Regions from separate parts of the Streptomyces blastmyceticus genome, predicted to be linked through region 2. Evidence: riboswitches for the same ligand, from Rfam matches in the RefSeq annotation. Region 2 holds a riboswitch; the other holds the start of a gene.
The links. Region 2 has a riboswitch for S-adenosylmethionine ahead of ABD269_RS04020 (aminotransferase class V-fold PLP-dependent enzyme). Riboswitches for the same ligand answer to the same signal wherever they lie in the genome.

Region 1 (9,323 bases), on a different contig from region 2:
CGCTCGAGACCGCGCCGTGCCTCCTCGTCGAACGCGATGATCTTGGCCATGTGAAGTGGTCCTCCCAGGACGGGGTGGATTTCTCCGGACCGCGCTGGCGCCCGCGACGGACGGCTCACCGGCCTGATGGTTCCTTGCCCCACCCGGCCGACGGACCTCACCGACGGTCCAAAACTGTCACTCTCACTCGGAGAGTGCTAACGCCAATGATTAGCACTCGACCCCCGAGAGTGCAAGCGCCTCTGCAGAAGGTGCACTCCTACGACGAGCCGGGACGGGCATGCCCGGGTACACACGGAACGCGTACGCGCGTACGCGCGCGAGGGCACACGAAGGGCCCGTACCCCGGTGCGCGGGTACGGGCCCCTCGGCGAGCTGAGTGAGCCGGTGGTCGATGCGCCGAGATCAGACGGCGAGCTTGACCATGTCCGCCTGCGGCCCCTTCTGGCCCTGCGAGATCTCGAACTCCACTCGCTGACCCTCCTCGAGGGTGCGGTAGCCGTCCATCTGGATCGCGCTGTAGTGGACGAATACATCCGCACCACCGTCGACCGCGATGAAGCCGTACCCCTTCTCCGCGTTGAACCACTTGACGGTGCCCTGAGCCATGCCTAACTCCCCTATTACTGGCCCTTGCGCAGGACCGCACTTCGCGGACCCGGGTCAGACCTCACCCCCGGAACACTCCCCCGCCAGCGGCAGGGGGAACCCCGGTGGTGTGCGCCGGAACGCGTCGACCGCGGCTGAATGTATCTGCACGGATGCCGTCTGCAACAGGTCACTCGGACGAGAATTCCTGGCGCGGCCGATTGCCGAAATGCGGCGAACTCCGGGGGATCCAGGGCAAGTCGGGCCGGGCATAGCACAAGCAACCCGACAATTCGCGCACACAGTTCGCGCACAACTTGACGGGTTCTCATATGCGTTCGGCACTGACGCCGGAGGGGGATCGCCCCAACTGTATCGCGCTCAACAGACGGAATCGCCCCGTCCACTTCATGGCCGGGGCGATTCCAAGGGTCTTTCGCAGGAAGCTTTCGTAAAGCTCAGCCCCCGGCGACGGCGGGGATGATCGACACCCCGGCGCCGTCGGGCGTGGGCGTCTGGAGCCCCTGCTCGAACCGCACATCGTCGTCATTGACGTACACGTTCACGAACCGCCGCAGCTTCCCCGCGTCGTCGAGTACGCGGGCGGCGATGCCGGGGTGGTTCTTCTCCAGATCGCCGATCACCTCGGCGAGAGTCGCCCCCTCGGCGGAGACTTCGGCGACACCGCCGGTGTAGGTGCGAAGGATGGTGGGAATGCGAACGCTGATGCTCATGGGTTTACACCTTCGGTGAGTAGGAAAGTGATCGTGGGCGCACACCGGCCCGCAGCCGTCAGCCGGCTACAGCCCCGCGGCGCGGAACGCCTCCAGCGACGGCCGGATGACCGCCGACGGCCCCGCCGTCACGGCGTCGAGCGTCTTCAGCCCGTCCCCCGTGTTGAGCACCACCGTCGTCAGCGAAGGATCGAGCACTCCCTGCTCGAGAAGCTTGCGGGTGACGCCCACCGTCACCCCGCCCGCGGTCTCCGCGAAGATCCCCTCCGTCCGGGCCAGCAGCCGGATCGCGTCGACGATCTCCGCGTCGTCCACGTCCTCCACGGCGCCGCCCGTCCGCCGGGCGATGTCGAGCACGTACGGCCCGTCCGCGGGGTTGCCGATCGCGAGGGACTTCGCGATCGTGTCCGGCTTCACCGGCCGTACGACGTCGTGGCCGTCCTTGAACGCGCGGGAGACCGGGGAGCACCCCTCCGCCTGCGCGCCGAAGATCCTGTACGGCCGGTCCTCGACCAGGCCCAGCGCGATCAGCTCCTTCAGCCCCTTGTCGATCTTCGTGAGCTGGGAGCCGGAGGCGATGGGGATCACGAGCTGGTCCGGCAGGCGCCAGCCCAACTGCTCGCAGATCTCGTACGCGAGGGTCTTGGAGCCCTCGCCGTAGTACGGGCGCAGGTTGACGTTGACGAAGCCCCAGCCCTCGCCGAGCGGGTCGCCGATCAGCTCGGAGCAGAAGCGGTTCACGTCGTCGTAGGTGCCCTCGATGCCGACGAGGTCGCCGCCGTAGACCGCGGCCATGACGACCTTGCCCGCCTCCAGGTCGTGCGGGATGAAGACGCAGGACTTGAAGCCCGCGCGGGCGGCGGCGGCGCCGACCGCGCCGGCGAGGTTGCCGGTCGAGGAGCAGGAGAGCGTGGTGAACCCGAAGGCACGCGCGGCCTCGACCGCGATGGCGACGACGCGGTCCTTGAAGGAGTGCGTGGGGTTGCCGGAGTCGTCCTTGACGTACAGCCCGCCGGTGACGCCCAGTTCGCGGGCGAGGTTGTCGGCCTTGACGAGCTTGGTGAAGCCGGGGTTGAGGCCGGGCTTGTCCGCGACGTCGGCGGGGACGGGCAGCAGCGGGGCGTAGCGCCAGATGTTGTCCGGACCGGCCTCGATGCGGCGGCGCAGGGCCTCGGGGTCGCCGGTGGGGAGGTCGTACGCGACTTCGAGCGGGCCGAAACAGGCGGCGCAGGCGAAGATGGGACCGAGGTCGAACCGCTCCCCGCACTCCCGGCACGAGAGGGCGGCGGCGGGACCGAGAGCGACAGAAGTGGTTGAGCTTTCGACAGACTGCACAGCCATGGAGGCGAGGCCCTTTCTCCTCATCTTCCCCGTGGCGGACGTCGCCACGAGACGGAATTGGCACCTTCCCCGCCGGGAGCCTCGCTGCTGTGAGCAAGACCGGCTGGAGGGTTGCCGGGGCTTCAACGGGCCGTGTCCCTCTGCCCCTCTGGATGAGCGGTATGGCACTGGGCTCGGCCCAGGCGTTTGTGATCGCGGCGACCCCGACATACGTCGGCGTTCCGCGTTGTTCAGACTGTAACCGAAGGCACGGGCGCCCGAGACAGTCGTCCGTACCGCGAGATACGTCACAGGGCAACGTCACAGCAAGAGGAGTCGTTCACGTGCTGGAAGAGGTGGAGCGCTGGCTGGACCGGCGGTCCTGGTCCGTCGGAGACCGTCCGCTCGACCAGCTGCTCGCGGCCAAAAGGGACACCGGCACCACGGTCGGCGTGGTGCTGCCCGCGCTGAACGAGGAGGCGACCGTCGGCGACATCGTGACCACGATCCGGCGCGAGCTGATGACGGACGCGGTGCCGCTGGTGGACGAGCTGGTGGTCCTCGACTCCGGCTCCACGGACCGCACGGCCGAGGCCGCCGCCGCGGCGGGCGCGCGCGTGGTGCACCGCGACTCGGTGCTGCCGCGCCTGCCCGCGCTGCCCGGCAAGGGCGAGGTGCTCTGGCGGTCGCTGCTGGCGACGAGCGGGGACGTCGTCTGCTTCGTCGACGCCGACCTGCGCGACTTCTCCGCGGACTTCGTCACGGGCATCGTCGGCCCGCTGCTGACCGACCCCGGCGTGCAGTTCGTGAAGGCGATGTACGACCGCCCGCTGGGCGAGGTCGCCGGGCAGGGCGGCCGGGTGACCGAGCTGGTGGCCCGCCCGCTGCTCAACCTGCACTGGCCGCAGCTGGCGGGCTTCGTCCAGCCGCTTGGCGGCGAGTACGCGGCCCGCCGCTCGCTCCTGGAGCGCCTGCCGTTCCCCGTGGGCTACGGGGTGGAACTGGGCCTGCTGGTCGACGCCCTCCACACGGTGGGCCTGGACGCGCTGGCCCAGGTCGACGTGGGCGTACGCGTCCATCGCCACCAGGACGGACGGGCCCTCGGGCGCATGGCGGCGGCGATCTACCGCACGGCGCAGCTGCGCCTGGCGCGGGGACATCTGGTGCGGCCCGTCCTCACCCAGTTCGAACGCACGGAATCGGGCTTCGCGCCGCGGACGTACGCGGTCGACACGGAGGAACGCCCTCCGATGGCGGAGATCCCGGAATACGTCGCGCGCCGCCGCGCGGCGTAGCTCTCTGGGTGCGGCTCGGTTGCCGCCTGCGGCGGGAGCTCCCCCAGCTACCGCTGGGAGGTGCCCCCAGCGGGCGCGTCCTCAATCGCCGGACGGGCTGGATTTCGCGGACCGTAGCAACGGACCCCCGCCCCGGGGACAAACGTTTGAACAGCCGCCCGCCCGGCAAGGCTGGGCACATGCAACCGCACATGCACGCCGCGCGGATCCTCGTCGCCTCCAACCGCGGACCCGTCTCGTACAAGCAGGACGCGGACGGCCGGCTGACCGCCGGGCGGGGCGGTGGCGGGCTCGTCTCGGGGCTGAGCGCCATGGACCGCGACGCGGGTGCCGTATGGGTGTGCACGGCCATGAGCGAGGGCGACCGCGAGGCGGCGCGGCGCGCGGGCCGCAGACTCGACGCCGAGGACACCGGCGGCCACCGGGTACGCATGCTGGACATCGACCCGGACACCTTCGCCGCCGCCTACAACGGCATCGCCAATTCCGTGCTGTGGTTCGTCCATCACCTGCTCTACGAGACGCCCCTGGCCCCCGTCTTCGACGCGGACTTCCGGCGGCAGTGGGCGGCGTACGAGGCGTACAACACGGCCTTCGCCGACGCCCTCGCCGAGGAGGCCGCGCAGGGCGCCGCCGTGCTCGTGCAGGACTACCACCTGACCCTGGTGCCCGCCCTGCTCCGGGAGCGGCGCCCGGACCTGCGGATCGGCCACTTCTCGCACACTCCCTGGGCCCCGCCGGACTACTACCGGCTGCTCCCGGACGACGTCGCGGAGCAGGTGCTGCGCGGCATCCTGGGCGGCGACCGCGCGGCCTTCCTGACCGAGCGCTGGGCGGAGGCGTTCGCCGACTGTTGCGCGCGGGTGCTGGGGGCGGAGATCGTCCGGGGGACGGGCGGGACGGCCGTGCTCTTCGAGGGCCGGACGACCCGGCTCGGCGTGCACGGGCTCGGCGTCGACGCGGACTTCCTGCGGGAGCGCGCGCACCGGCCCGACGTCGAGGAGCGGATGGCCGCGCTCCGGGAACAGATCGGCCCGGACCGCAAGGCGATCGTGCGCGTCGACCGCACCGAGCTGTCCAAGAACATCGTGCGCGGCCTGCACGCCTACCGCCGACTACTGGAGGACCACCCGGAGTGGCGGGGCGAGGTCGTCCACGTCGCCTTCGCGTACCCCTCGCGGCAGGACCTGCGGGTCTACCGCGACTACACGGCGGAGGTAGAGCGGGTCGCGCGGGAGATCAACTCCACGTTCGGCACGGTCGATTGGGAACCGGTCGCCCTGCACGTCAAGGACGACTTCGCCCGCTCCCTGGCCGCCTACCGCCTCGCCGACGTCGCCCTCGTCAACCCCATCCGCGACGGCATGAACCTGGTTGCCAAGGAGGTCCCCGTCGTCTCCGACCACGGCTGCGCCCTGGTCCTCTCCCGCGAGGCGGGCGCGGTGGCCGAACTGGGCGACGACGCGCTGGTCGTCAACCCGTACGACGTGGAGGCCACGGCCCGCGCCCTGCACTCCGCTCTCCTGATGGACCCGGACGAACGGGGCGCACGCTCGAAGCGCCTGTCCGTGGCGGCAACTGCGCTCCCTCCGGCACGCTGGTTCCTGGATCAACTGGACGCTTTGTAGGCAGGAAACAACCCCCGGAGCGCACGCCGGGCAAACAACCGGGCAGCCTTCGGCAAAGTGCTTCGGGCCGCCGCCTGTACCGACCCGCCCCCGGGTAACCATTGCGGCATGCCAATCGCCCCACCCCGCCGAGCCGCCGTCGCCGCGGCCTGCGCAGCAGTCACCCTGCTGGCCCTGACAACGGGCTGCTCCTCCGACTCCGGAAGCAAGAGCTCCGACGCCAAGAACGCCAAGTCCGGCGCCTCACCCTCCACTTCGTCCTCAGGGTCCACGTCGCCCTCCACGGGAGGGGACGCCATACCCGCGGGCCCGGGCCCCCAGCCCGCGTACACCGTGCAGAAGCAGCCGGACCCCGGCACCTGTCACTACCGCTACACCACGGACAAGCAGCCCCTGCCCGACCCCAAGTGCACCCCGGGGGCGACCAATCCGAAGGTCACCCAGGCGACGCTGAAGACCACGATCTGCAGCAGCGGCTACACCAAGGGCATCCGGCCGCCCGTGAGCATCACCGGCCGCGAGAAGACCGCCAACGCGGCGTCGTACGGCTACAAGGGCTCCTTGCGGGACTACGAGTACGACCACTTGATCAGCCTCCAGCTCGGCGGCGACCCCAACGACCCGCGCAATCTGTGGGTCGAGCCGCCCTCCCCCGGTCACAAGCCGGACGCCGGGCCCAACAACCCCAAGGACGTGGTCGAGACCAAGCTCAAGACCGCGATCTGCTCGGGCAAGACGGACCTCGTCAAGGCGCAGCAGGCCATCGCCCACGACTGGACGACGGCGCTGAAGAGCCTCGGCCTGCCGGAGAAGGCGGCCGGCGGCGAGCCGACGGCCGTCAAGGACCCTGACGACGGCTGAGGTCAGCCGGTGGTGAGGCGGTCCGCGAGGGCCGTCAGCAGCTCCACGACGCCGGCCGGGCCGTCGACCACGAGATCGGCCCGTTCGGCGAGTTCGGTGACCTCCGTGCTCCCGCTGCACACGAGGAGCCCGGCCGTCCCTTCGGCGCGCAGCTTCTCCACGGCGGCGAAGGCGGCGAGATCGCCGAGGTCGTCACCGGCGTAGAGGACGGAGCGGGCGCCCGTCTCGCGTACGTACTCGGCGAGGGCCACGCCCTTGTCGATGCCCGGCGGGCGCAGCTCCAGGACGAACCGGCCCGGTTCGACGATCAGGCCGTGGCGCTCGGCGAGCGCCGCCAGCGGGCCGCGCAGGGCGTCGTACGCGGCCTGGGGGTCGGCGGCGCGCCGGGTGTGCACGGCGATGGCGCGGCCCTTGTCCTCGACCCAGGTGCCCCGCCAGGAGCCGGACCGGTCGAGCTCGCCGGGCAGTGCCGCCTGGACGGCCGCGACGCCGGGGTGCGGGGCGGGGGCCTTCACGGTGCCGCTGACGGCGTCCCAGCGCTCGGCGCCGTAGTGCCCGAGGACGACCAGGTGCTCCAGCCCCTCGACCCCGGCGAACCCTCCGTAGCGCACGGCCACGCCCGCCGGGCGCCCGGTGATCACGGCGACGGACCGCACCTTCGGCGCGAGGCGCGCGAGCGCGGGCACGGCGCCGGGGTGGGCGCGGGCCTGTTCCGGGTCCGCGACGATGGGAGCGAGCGTGCCGTCGAAATCGAGCGCGACGACGCTCTTGTCCGGGGCGGCGAGCAGCTCGGCGAGGCCGTGACGCCCGGCGCGAGTACGGGGTTCGGGAAGCGGGTGACTGCCCATGGGGATGACCTTACTGTGCGGCACCCTCGCGCGGGGCCTGCTTGCACAGCGGCGGTTTCACCGGGGCTCCGCCCCGGACGCCCACTACCGCCGCCCCCGCCTCGCGTCGCGCAGCCGGCGCAGCCGGTTCACCGTCACGGGGTCGTACGCCACCGCGGCCGCGTCGTCCAGCAGCGCGTTCAGCAGCTGGTAGTAGCGGGTCGGCGTCAGGCCGAGGTCCTCGCGGATGGCGCGTTCCTTGGCGCCCGCGCTCGCCCACGTCCGCCGTTCGAACGTCAGCACCGCACGGTCCCGCTCGGAGAGCCGCGGCGTCCCGTCGTCCGGATCGGAGCTCATGTGACCGTCCTAGCGCCCCTGGCTCGCGTTCTCCAAGGAGTTCGCCTCGCGCTCGATCTCGCTGAGGACGCTGGTCGCGTCGCCGCCGGTCTTCACCGTGTCGCCGATCTTCTCCTTGATCGCCTTGCTGACCGCCGCCCAGGACGTCTTGTCGGCGGGGTAGAACTCCGCGTTCTCCAGCTGCTCCAGGAACGGCCGCAGTTCCTTGCGGTTGTCGTCGGCGTGCATCTTCGCGGAGGCGGAGGAGGTCACGGGCAGCAGGTCGTACTGGCCGGTGAAGTCCAGCACGTTCTGGGTGGTGTAGACGAAGTCGAGGAAGGTACCGATCTGGTCCCGGTTGCCGTTCTGCTTGAACGCCATCATCCAGTCGGCGACGCCCATGGTCGACTTGGACTTGCCCTTGATGCCGGGCAGCGGAGCGGTGATGTACTTGATGCCCTTGGCCTTGGCCTGCTGCATCAGCGTGGGGTGGCCGTTGAGCATGCCGACGTCGCCCTTGCAGAAGGCGTCGAAGACGTCCTGCCGGTTGGTGCGGGCGGGGTCGCCGGGGCCGGTGAGCTTCTTGCCGACGAGCTCGTCGCGCAGCCAGTCCAGCGCCTTGGCGTTCTCGGTGCGGGCGATGGTGTACCCGCCGTTGGCGTCGGTGTAGCCACCGCCGCCGCTGAGGAACCACATCATCGTCTCGGCCGGTGCCTCCTCCGGGCCGAGGGGCAGGCCGAAGGGTATCTTCACGCCGTTCGCCTGGAGCTTCTTCGCCGCGGCCTGGAGCTCGTCCCAGCTCTCGGGGGCCTTGACGATGCCGGCCTTGTCGAAGAGGTCCTTGTTGCAGAAGAGCAGGCGCGTGCTGGAGACGAACGGCATGCCGTACTGCACGCGGTGCACCTCACCCGCCTTCTCGATCGACGTGATGAACTCGGCCTGGGTGGGGACCGTGAGCAGCTGGTCGACGCTGTAGAGCTTGCCGGCCGCGGCGTAGTCCGCGTACGCGCCGATCTGCGCGAGGTCGGGGGCCTTGCCCGCCGCGACCAGGTCGGCGACCTTCTTGTCGACCTCGGTCCAGCTGTAGACCTCGACGTCGACCTTGATCTTGCTGTGCTTGTCCTCGAAGTCGCGGACGAGGGCGTCCCAGTACTTCTTCGAGCTGTTGGACGGCTTGTCGCCGTAGTCCGCGGCGATCAGCTTCAGTTTCTTCGTGCCCGAACCGGGACCGCCGCTCCCGCAGGCCGTCAGTGTGGGGGCCAATGCCGCAGTGGCGGCACCCGCCGCCGTCATACCCAGGAACCGCCGCCGCTGCACTACTGCTTCCCACCTTCGTGGTTCGTGTTCGTCGCTGGAGACCGTGAGTCTCTCCCGCGCGCCACCTTACGGTCCAGCCGACTCCGGTTGCGCTTCGGTATCGCCTTCCGCTCTTCCCTCCCTCACCGCGGGGCTGCTATCCACGTTCCCGACGCCCACCGCACCTCTCGCAAGGAGCCTCAGCGCATGCAGCAGCCCTCTTCCTCACATTCCGCTTCCCGTACAGCTGCAGAGATCGTCACCCAGCCCGGCTGCTGGCGGCGCGCCGCCGACGCGGCCGCCGGCGCCACGGAACTGCCCCGGCCCGGCGAGCGGGTCGCGGTCACCGGGTGCGGCACGTCGTGGTTCATGGCGCAGGCGTACGCGGCGCTGCGCGAGGCCGCCGGGCAGGGCGAGACGGACGCCTTCGCGTCGTCG
Region 2 (9,323 bases):
ATCTGGGTCGCCGCCCGGACCGCAAAGGCCAAGAAGTCATGAGTAGCCAAGACATTCCAGAAGAGCACCTGCCGAGCGCGCAGGGCGACACGCACACCAGCGCCGTGACCAAGCCGGCCGGCGACCCGTTCGCCGACCCGGGCCTGCCGCCGCACGAGCACCGCGTCCAGGACATCGACGAGCGGGCCGCGAAGCGCTCCGAGCGGGCGGTCGCCTTCCTGTTCCTGCTGTCGATGGTGGCCACGGTCGGGTTCATCGCCTCGTACGTGTCCATCCCGGTCGGCAAGATCATTTACGTCTTCCCGATCGGCCACATCAGCGCGCTGAACTTCGCGCTGGGGCTCACCCTCGGTGTGGCGCTGTTCTGCATCGGCGCGGGCGCGGTCCACTGGGCCCGCACCCTGATGTCCGACGTGGAGGTCGCCGACGAGCGGCACGCGATCGCCGCCGAGCCCGAGGTCAAGGCCAAGGTCCTGGCGGACTTCGCGGCGGGTGCCGAGGAGTCGGCGTTCGGCCGTCGCAAGCTGATCCGCAACACCATGTTCGGCGCGCTGGCCCTGGTGCCGCTCTCCGGCGTGGTGCTGCTCCGCGACCTCGGTCCGCTGCCGGGCACCAAGCTCCGCAAGACCGCCTGGTCCGAGGGCAAGATGCTGATCAACCAGAACACGAATCAGCCGCTGCGCCCCGAGGACATCCAGGTCGGGTCCCTCACCTTCGCCATGCCCGAGGGCATGAAGGAGGAGGACCACGATTTCCAGAAGGAGATCGCCAAGGCCGCCCTGATGATCGTCCGGCTCCGTCCGGAGAACATCAAGGACAAGAAGGAACTCGACTGGTCGGCGGACGGTATCGTCGCCTTCTCCAAGATCTGCACGCACGTCGGCTGCCCCATCAGCCTCTACGAGCAGCAGACGCACCACGTGCTCTGCCCGTGCCACCAGTCCACCTTCGACCTGTCCGACGGCGGACGGGTGATCTTCGGTCCGGCCGGACACGCTCTGCCGCAGCTGCGGATCAAGGTCAATGACAAGGGCTACCTCGAGGCGATGGGCGACTTCGCCGAGCCCGTCGGTCCTGCCTTCTGGGAGCGCGGATGAGTACTGCAACAGACAACAGGCGCAAGGCGCCCGCGGGCGAGCGGGTAGCCGACTGGGCCGACGGCCGGCTGGGCATCTACAGCCTGGCCAAGGCCAACATGCGCAAGATCTTCCCGGACCACTGGTCCTTCATGCTGGGCGAGGTCTGCCTCTACAGCTTCCTGATCATCATCCTCACGGGTGTGTATCTGACGCTGTTCTTCCACCCGAGCATGCAGGAGACCGTCTACCACGGTCCCTACGTCCCCATGCAGGGCATGCGGATGTCGGAGGCCTTCGCCTCCACGCTGAACATCAGCTTCGACGTCCGTGGCGGTCTGCTGGTCCGGCAGATCCACCACTGGGCCGCGCTGATCTTCCTCGCGGGCATGTTCGTCCACATGATGCGCGTCTTCTTCACGGGCGCGTTCCGCAAGCCGCGTGAGATCAACTGGCTGTTCGGCTTCCTGCTGTTCGTGCTGGGCATGTTCACCGGCTTCACCGGTTACTCCCTGCCGGACGACCTGCTGTCCGGCACCGGTGTGCGGTTCATGGAAGGCGCGATCCTCTCCTTCCCGATCGTCGGCACGTACATGTCGATGTTCCTCTTCGGCGGAGAGTTCCCCGGCGCGGACTTCGTGCCGCGGTTCTTCTCGATCCACGTCCTGCTGCTGCCGGGCATCATGCTCGGCCTGGTCGTGGCGCACATGATCCTCGTGATCTACCACAAGCACACGCAGTTCCCCGGCCCCGGCCGGACCAACAAGAACGTCGTCGGCATGCCGCTGATGCCGGTCTACATGGCCAAGGCGGGCGGCTTCTTCTTCCTGGTCTTCGGTGTGATCGCGGCCATCGCCGCGCTCGCCTCGATCAACCCGATCTGGGCCATCGGCCCGTACCGGCCGGACCAGGTGTCCACCGGCGCCCAGCCCGACTGGTACATGGGCTTCGCCGAGGGTCTGATCCGTGTCATGCCGGGCTGGGAGATCAACCTCTGGGGCCACACGCTCGTCCTGGGCGTGTTCATCCCGATGATGGTCTTCCCCGTGGTCCTGGGCGCCATCGCCGTCTACCCGTTCGTCGAGTCCTGGGTGACCGGTGACAAGCGCGAGCACCACCTGCTGGACCGTCCGCGGAACGCCCCGACGCGCACCGCGTTCGGTGTCGCCTGGATCACCGCGTACTTCGTGATGCTCATCGGTGGTGGAAACGACCTGTGGGCCACCCACTTCCACCTCTCGATCAACGCCATCACCTGGTTCGTCCGCATCGGCTTCTTCGTCCTGCCGGTCCTGGCCTTCGTGGCCACCCGGCGGATGTGCATGGGCCTCCAGCGCCGCGACAGGGACAAGGTGCTGCACGGCCGCGAGTCGGGCATCATCAAGCGCCTGCCGCACGGTGAGTTCGTCGAGGTCCACGAGCCGCTCTCGCAGGAGCAGCTGCACACCCTCACCGCGCACGAGCAGCCCAAGCCGCTCGAGCTCGTTCCCGAGGTCGACGAGAACGGTGTCGAGCGCAAGGCCGGCGCCACGCAGAAGCTCCGCGTGAAGCTCTCCAAGGGCTTCTACGGCGAGGGGACGCAGATCCCCAAGGCCACCGCGGAGGAGTTCGAGGAGATCACCAGCGGCCACGGCCACCACTGATCCCGGTCAGACCGGCCCCGGCCGGTCAGTGATCGCTGATCGCCACAGCAAGAGCCCCGTCCAGCGCGTGGACGGGGCTCTTCGCCGTCTGTGGGCCTGGATAGGCTGGACCGGCAGAGCCCCGGACGGCCGCGGCTCTCCGACCGACCACCAGGAGCGTGGACCATGAACGTTGTGACCCCGGCAGGCGGCGACAGCGCGGTGGCACCCTCCTGGCCGGGTCTGCTGAACGCCCTGCTGAACGGATCGGACCTCGGCGCGGACGACACCGCCTGGGCCATGGACCGGATCATGCGCGGTGAGGCCACCGACGCCCAGATCGCCGGATTCGCGGTCGCGCTGCGGGCCAAGGGCGAGACGGTCGCCGAGATCTCCGGCCTCGTCCGGGCGATGTACTCGCACGCCAACCTCATCGAGGTGCCGGGACCGAGCGTCGACATCGTGGGCACCGGCGGCGACGGCGCCAAGACCGTCAACATCTCCACGATGGCCTCGATCGTCGTCGCCGGCACCGGCGCCAAGGTCGTCAAGCACGGCAACCGCGCAGCGTCCTCCTCCAGCGGTGCCTCGGACGTCCTGGAGAAGCTGGGCGTCAATCTGGACCTGACGCCGCGCCGGGTGGTGGAGGTCGCCGAGGAGGCGGGCATCACCTTCTGCTTCGCCGTGAAGTTCCACCCCTCGCTGCGCTATGTCGCGGCCGCGCGGCGCGAACTGGGCATCCGCACCACCTTCAACGTGCTCGGCCCGCTGACCAACCCCGCGCGGGTGCGCGCCCAGGCGACCGGTGTCGCCGACGCCCGGATGGCCCCGATCCTCGCCGGGGTGCTCGCCGAGCGCGGCTCCTCGGCGCTGGTCTTCCGCGGGGACGACGGGCTGGACGAGCTGACCACCACCGCGACCTCGCGGGTCTGGCTCGTCCGCGACGGCCGGGTCGAGGAACAGCCCTTCGACCCGCGGGACGTGGGCATCCCGCTGGTCCCGGTCGAGGCGCTCAAGGGTGCCGACGCGTCGTACAACGCCGACGTCGCCCGCCGCCTGCTGGCCGGGGAGACCGGGCCCGCGCGGGACGCGGTGCTGCTGAACGCGGCCGCCGCGCTGGTGGCGCTGGCCCCCACGGACGCGCCCCTGACCGAGCAGATCGCGGCGGGCATCGCCCGCGCCGCCGAGTCGGTCGACTCCGGCGCGGCGAAGCGGGCGCTGGACCGCTGGGTCGCCGCGAGCAACGCGTAGCCGTACGGCCCGTATCGGTGTCCGGGGAGCACCCGGACACCGACGCGGGACGCCGGGCGGCCCCCGTGACGGCGTCCGTGATGCGGACGCCCTTTCCGCCCGACGATCAGCTGTGCCATACTCTCCGCCAGGTCACGAGTGACAGCGACACGGCCCCGGCCCGCTGTCCGGCAACCCTCCTTCCGTGGCGGGGTGCCCCGGGTGATGACCAGGTCGCAGGCAAAGAGGTCTGCGGCAAGCGCGGATCCCTCGCCAGGGATCCTGGTTGTCGAGGGAGATCCTCCATGATTCAGCGAATGCGATAGGGCCTCGGGCCCGTTTCCCCTGCGCTCCGCATGGCTACAGCTGTGCGCCGAGTCGCCTTTTCCGCACACCGCAGAGGTCTTTCTCGCGGGTGCGTGTACACAGCCTTTCCGCCTTGTACCCGGGAGAATTCGCCATGTCCGCATGCCCTGTTGCCGCCGAGCCCACCGTCGACCGCGCCCCCCTGCCCGTCCTCGGCAACGACGTCCGCGTCCCGCTCGTCACCGGGGGAGAGGTGACCTACGCGGCCCTCGACTACGCGGCCAGCGCGCCCGCGCTCCGCCGGGTGTGGGACGACGTGGCGGCGTACGCCCCGTACTACGGCAGCGTGCACCGCGGGGCGGGCTACCTCTCGCAGCTGTCGACCGACCTCTTCGAGAACAGCCGGGCGGAGATCGCCGCGTTCCTCGGCTGCCGCGCCGACGACCAGGTCGTCCTCACCCGCTCGACCACCGACTCGCTCAACCTCCTCGCGGCCGTACTCCCGCAGGGCACCCGGGTGTTCGTCTTCGAGTCCGAGCACCACGCGGCGCTGCTGCCGTGGGACCGGCGCGCGGACGTCGCGGTCACCTACCTCGACGCGCCCCGCTCGCCGCGCCAGGCGGTCGAGATCCTGGAGCACGCCCTCGCGGACCGCGAGCCCTACGGCCCCGCCCTGGTCTGTGTGACGGGCGCCTCCAACGTGACCGGCGAGCTGTGGCCCGTACGGGAGTTGACGGCCGCCGCCCACGCGCACGGCGCCCGGATCGTCGTCGACGCGGCCCAACTGGCGCCGCACCACCCGGTGGACCTCGCGGACCTGGACGCCGACTGGATCGCCTTCTCCGGGCACAAGCTGTACGCGCCGTTCGGCGCCGGGGTGCTCGCCGGGCGCCCCGACTGGCTGCGGGACGCGGAGCCCTACCTCGCGGGCGGCGGAGCCAGCCGCGCGGTGACGCGGGGCGCCGGGGGCGGGGTGGACGTCGAGTGGCACGACAGCGCCGCCCGGCACGAGGCTGGCTCGCCCAATGTCATCGGCGCCTACGCCATCGCCTCGGCCTGCAAGGCGCTGAGCGAGGCGGGCTTCGACCGGCTCGTCGAGCGGGAGCGGCAGCTGATCGCGACGGTCCGGGAGGGCCTCGCCGCGGTGCCGGGGGTGCGGGTGCTCTCGCTCTTCGGCGACGACGCCCCGCGGGTCGGCGTGCTGTCGTTCGTCGTGGACGGCTGGAACAGCTCGCACTTCGCGGCGGCGCTGTCCGCGGAGTACGGCATCGGGGTGCGCGACGGGCTGTTCTGCGCGCATCCCCTGGTGCGGACCCTGCTGGGCGGCGACCGGGACGCCTCGGGCGAGTGCGGGGCCCCTGACGGGGGTTCGCTGAACGCGGTACGGGTCAGCTTCGGGGCGGGGACGCCGGACGAGCATGTGGAGCGGTTCGTGCGGGCGGTGCGTGAGTTGGTCAGGGACGGCGCGCGGTGGACCTACCGGACCGAGAACGGCCGCTGCGTGCCCGTGTAACGGCGCGCTCCCCGGCTCCGCCGGATCGCTACGCCTCCAGGCCGATCGCGAACGCCGCCTCCAAGTCGTGCTGCGAATACGTGCGGAAGGCGATGTGGGTCTCCGTGGCGGCGACTCCGGGGACCTTGCTGATGCGGCCCGGGATGACGTCGGCCAGGTCGTCGTGCCGGGCCACCCGCACCATGGCGATCAGATCCTGCGCCCCGGTCACCGAATAGACCTCGCTGACCCCCTCCAGCGCGGCGATCTGCTCGGCGATCTCGGGGATCCGGTCGACGTCGGTCTTGATGAGCACGATCGAGGTGATCACGGCTGGGCTCCTATCGGGGGCCGGGGGGTGGGTCCCCGGGAGGTCGCGGCCCGTCGCCGGACGCGGCCGTGCTCTTCACTCTAGCCGCACACCTGTACCGGGCCCACGCGTACAGGAAGCCCAGCGCGAAGCCCAGCACATGGGCCAGGTAGGCCACCCCGGGCCGGTCGCCCGCGGTGCGGGCGGCCAGCCACTGGAGGACGAACCAGAAGAGCAGCACCGCCCACGCGGGGAAGCGCAGCGGCAGGAAGAAGAGGAACGGGAAGAGACTGGTGACCCGGGCCCTGGGGAAGAGACAGAGGAAGGCTCCGAGCACCCCGGAGATCGCCCCGGACGCCCCGACCAGCATCTGGAGGGAGTCGGCGTGCGCCGCCGCGTAGCCGAGCAGGGCCAGCACCCCGGCGGCGAGGTAGAAGAGGGCGAAGGAGGCCCGGCCCATCCGCTCCTCGGCCATGGCGCCGAAGACATAGAGGAAGAGCATGTTCCCCAGCAGATGCAGCCAGTTGCCGTGCACGAAGAGAGCGGTGAGCGGGGTGAGCAGCCGCTCCGGCGAGCCGTGCCAGAGCTCCTCGGGCACCACGCCCCAGCGCTCGAAGTAGGCGGTCTGCGCGACCAGCAGGTCGCCGGCGCCGTGCGGGCCCGGGGGACCGGTCAGGCCCGACGCGGGGCCGAGCAGGAAGACGGCGCAGCAGATGCCGATGAGGGCGTAGGTGACCAGGGGTGCGGCCCGGCGGTGGGACGGTGGGCTCCGGCGCGCTGCCTTTCCGAGCATGGCCAGATCATGGCGTACGGGCAGCAAAGCGCACAGAGTGCCTCGCCGGGCCGGTGCCGGACGGCCTGTGCGCGACTGTGCCCCGCGCCGCATGACCATCAGGCCGTAGGGTTACGGGAAGCACTCCCGCAGTGACGGCACCACGCGGTCCGACGGCGTTGTCGCGGACGGAACAGTTGACGAGGACGGACGACGACATCATGGGCGTTCCCCAGCCGACGGACGCAACGCGCTGGCGCTGCACGCTGTGCGGCAACCTGACCCGGTTCGACGTCACGCGCACCACCAAGGCCGTGGAATATGTGCACCTCGACCTGGCCGGAGAGCCTCGGGTGGAGGAGCGGGACGTGGTCAGTGAGACGATCGAGTCCGTACGTTGCCGGTGGTGCAACGCGGTCGACCAGATCGAGCTGGTGGACAGGCCGGGCGCGAGCGCCTGAAGAACGGGAGCGGTGAGCGGTGGTTGAGCACACAGGCGGCGCGGACGCGGCCGGTGAACCGGATGACACCGGTGGGGCCGACGGCGTCGCCGAGGTGCTCGACCGACCCCTGCCCGAGGGCGTCAGGCGGCGGGTCATCGGCCTGGTCGCGGAGGCGTTCGGCGGCCTGACGGTCACCGAACTGCCGCCCGCGCTGCGGCAGTACGCCCGCTTCACCCCGAGCCGCCGGGCCAAGTTCGCGGGCAACGCCATGGCCGCCGCCGTGGAGAACGACGCCGCCTTCCGGCAGCGGATCTCCGCCCGGCTGCGGGAGACGGGCTCCGAGCTGGCCGAGGCGCTCGACGCCGGCGCGCCGCCCGCGGCCGCGGACCCCGAGGACGTCGCGGCCATGGCCTTCGTGCTGCGGCCCGCGGGCTGGGTCAAGCTGGTCACCGCGGCCGGCGAGGAGGCCCAGCGGGCGAGCGCCGAGCGGGCCGGCGAGGAGGCCCAGCGCGAGCTGCGGCGGCTGCGCGAGGAGCTGGCCGAGGCCCGCGCCGACGCCCGCACGGAGACCGACCGGATCCGCGTCGAGCTCGAAGCCGCCCGCAAGGAGAACGACGCGATGCAGCGCAAGCTGCGCAGCGCCATGAGCGATGTGCGGCGCGGCGAGGCGGCGTTGCGCAAGGCGGAGGCCGAGCTGGAGTCCGTACGGTCCGCCGGTGCCGCCGAGAAGGCGGCCGCCCTGGGCGAGGCGCGGCGGCTCAAGGCGCGGCTCGCGGAGGCCGAGTCGGGGCTGGAGGCGAGCCGCCGGGCGGTGCGCGAGGGGCGCAGCGTGGAGGACATGCGGCTGCGGCTGCTGCTGGACACCGTCCTGGACGCGGCGCAGGGACTGCGCCGCGAGCTGGCCCTGCCGCCCGCCTCCACCCGCCCCGCGGACACCGTGGACGCCGTGGAGCCGGGCAGGATGACGCCCAAGGACATCGCCACGCGGGCCCTGTCGGAGACCGACCCCGCGCTCCTGGACCAGCTGCTGGCCCTGCCGCAGGCGCATCTGGTGGTCGACGGCTACAACGTCACCAAGACCGGCTATCCGACGATGCCGCTCGACAAGCAGCGGCTGCGGCTGCTGGGCGGCCTCGCGATGCTGGCCGCGCAGACGGGCGCGGAGATGACCTGCGTCTTCGACGGCGCGGAGCTGGCCGCGCCCGTGCTGCTGGCACCGCCGCGCGGGGTGCGGGTGCTCTTCAGCAAGCCCGGCGTGACGGCGGACGAGCTGATCCGCCAGCTCGTACGGGCCGAGCCGCCGGGCCGGCCGGTCGTCGTGGTCTCCACCGACCGCGAGGTCGCCGACGGGGTGGCGAAGGCGGGCGCCCGCCCGGTGGCTTCGGCGCTGCTGCTCAAGCGGCTGGCCCGCACCTGACCGTTGCCCGCCTCCCGTGCCCGTCTCCCGGCACGCTCTGTCGGTTTCCGGTGCCTGAGTGTCCATCAGGGGTGACCCACTGTGTCGCGCGGGTAAAGGATGCGCTTGTGGGGCGAGATTTTTCGCCCGGGGATTTGAACGGATCATGGGGAGGTCACTAAGGTCGGGCCTCGAACCTTCGCGCGGTGATCATCCATTCGGGGTGACGGTGAAGGTCCCGCCGGAACCGCGGACTTCGCGCGGCAGGCGGCTGAGGAAGAAGGAGCCCGTCTCCGTGGCGTCCCACCGTCGACCCAAGCAGCCGGGCCGCACCCGCGTGACCGTGCTGACCGCGACCGCCGCAGCGGCCGTCGCGCTCTCCTCCCAGGCCGCGCACGCGGACTCGCCGTCCAAGTCGGACGCCAAGGCGAAGGTCGACAAGCTCTACGAAGAGGCGGAGCAGGCCACCGAGAAGTACAACGGGGCCAAGGAGAAGCAGGACAAGCTCGACAAGCAGGTCGGCGACCTCCAGGACAAGGTCGCCCGCGGCCAGGAGGAGCTCAACAAGCTCCGCGACAGCCTCGGTTCCGTGGCCACTGCGCAGTACCGCAGCGGCGCCATCGACCCCTCCCTCCAGCTGCTCCTCTCCTCCGACCCGGACACCTTCCTGGAGAAG

Region 1: another riboswitch for S-adenosylmethionine. It lies ahead of thrC (threonine synthase); the one in region 2 lies ahead of ABD269_RS04020 (aminotransferase class V-fold PLP-dependent enzyme).

Annotation. Positions count from the first base shown of each region.
Region 1 is NZ_BAAABW010000002.1:177,356-186,678, forward strand. Features, by position in the region: gene groL (chaperonin GroEL) at 1-50, opposite strand, end outside; gene ABD269_RS02900 (cold-shock protein) at 406-609, opposite strand; gene ABD269_RS02905 (MoaD/ThiS family protein) at 1,047-1,322, opposite strand; gene thrC (threonine synthase) at 1,389-2,663, opposite strand; SAM riboswitch class I at 2,681-2,822, opposite strand; gene ABD269_RS02915 (glucosyl-3-phosphoglycerate synthase) at 2,987-3,937, shown strand; gene ABD269_RS02920 (alpha,alpha-trehalose-phosphate synthase (UDP-forming)) at 4,117-5,565, shown strand; gene ABD269_RS02925 (hypothetical protein) at 5,674-6,426, shown strand; gene otsB (trehalose-phosphatase) at 6,429-7,274, opposite strand; gene ABD269_RS02935 (DUF3263 domain-containing protein) at 7,359-7,610, opposite strand; gene ABD269_RS02940 (extracellular solute-binding protein) at 7,620-8,906, opposite strand; gene ABD269_RS02945 (SIS domain-containing protein) at 9,093-9,323, shown strand, end outside.
Region 2 is NZ_BAAABW010000003.1:34,003-43,325, forward strand. Features, by position in the region: gene qcrC (cytochrome bc1 complex diheme cytochrome c subunit) at 1-42, shown strand, start outside; gene qcrA (cytochrome bc1 complex Rieske iron-sulfur subunit) at 39-1,097, shown strand; gene qcrB (cytochrome bc1 complex cytochrome b subunit) at 1,094-2,719, shown strand; gene trpD (anthranilate phosphoribosyltransferase) at 2,885-3,949, shown strand; SAM riboswitch class IV at 4,080-4,196, shown strand; gene ABD269_RS04020 (aminotransferase class V-fold PLP-dependent enzyme) at 4,389-5,747, shown strand; gene ABD269_RS04025 (Lrp/AsnC family transcriptional regulator) at 5,776-6,057, opposite strand; gene ABD269_RS04030 (rhomboid family intramembrane serine protease) at 6,068-6,829, opposite strand; gene ABD269_RS04035 (hypothetical protein) at 7,030-7,269, shown strand; gene ABD269_RS04040 (NYN domain-containing protein) at 7,289-8,668, shown strand; gene ABD269_RS04045 (C40 family peptidase) at 8,943-9,323, shown strand, end outside.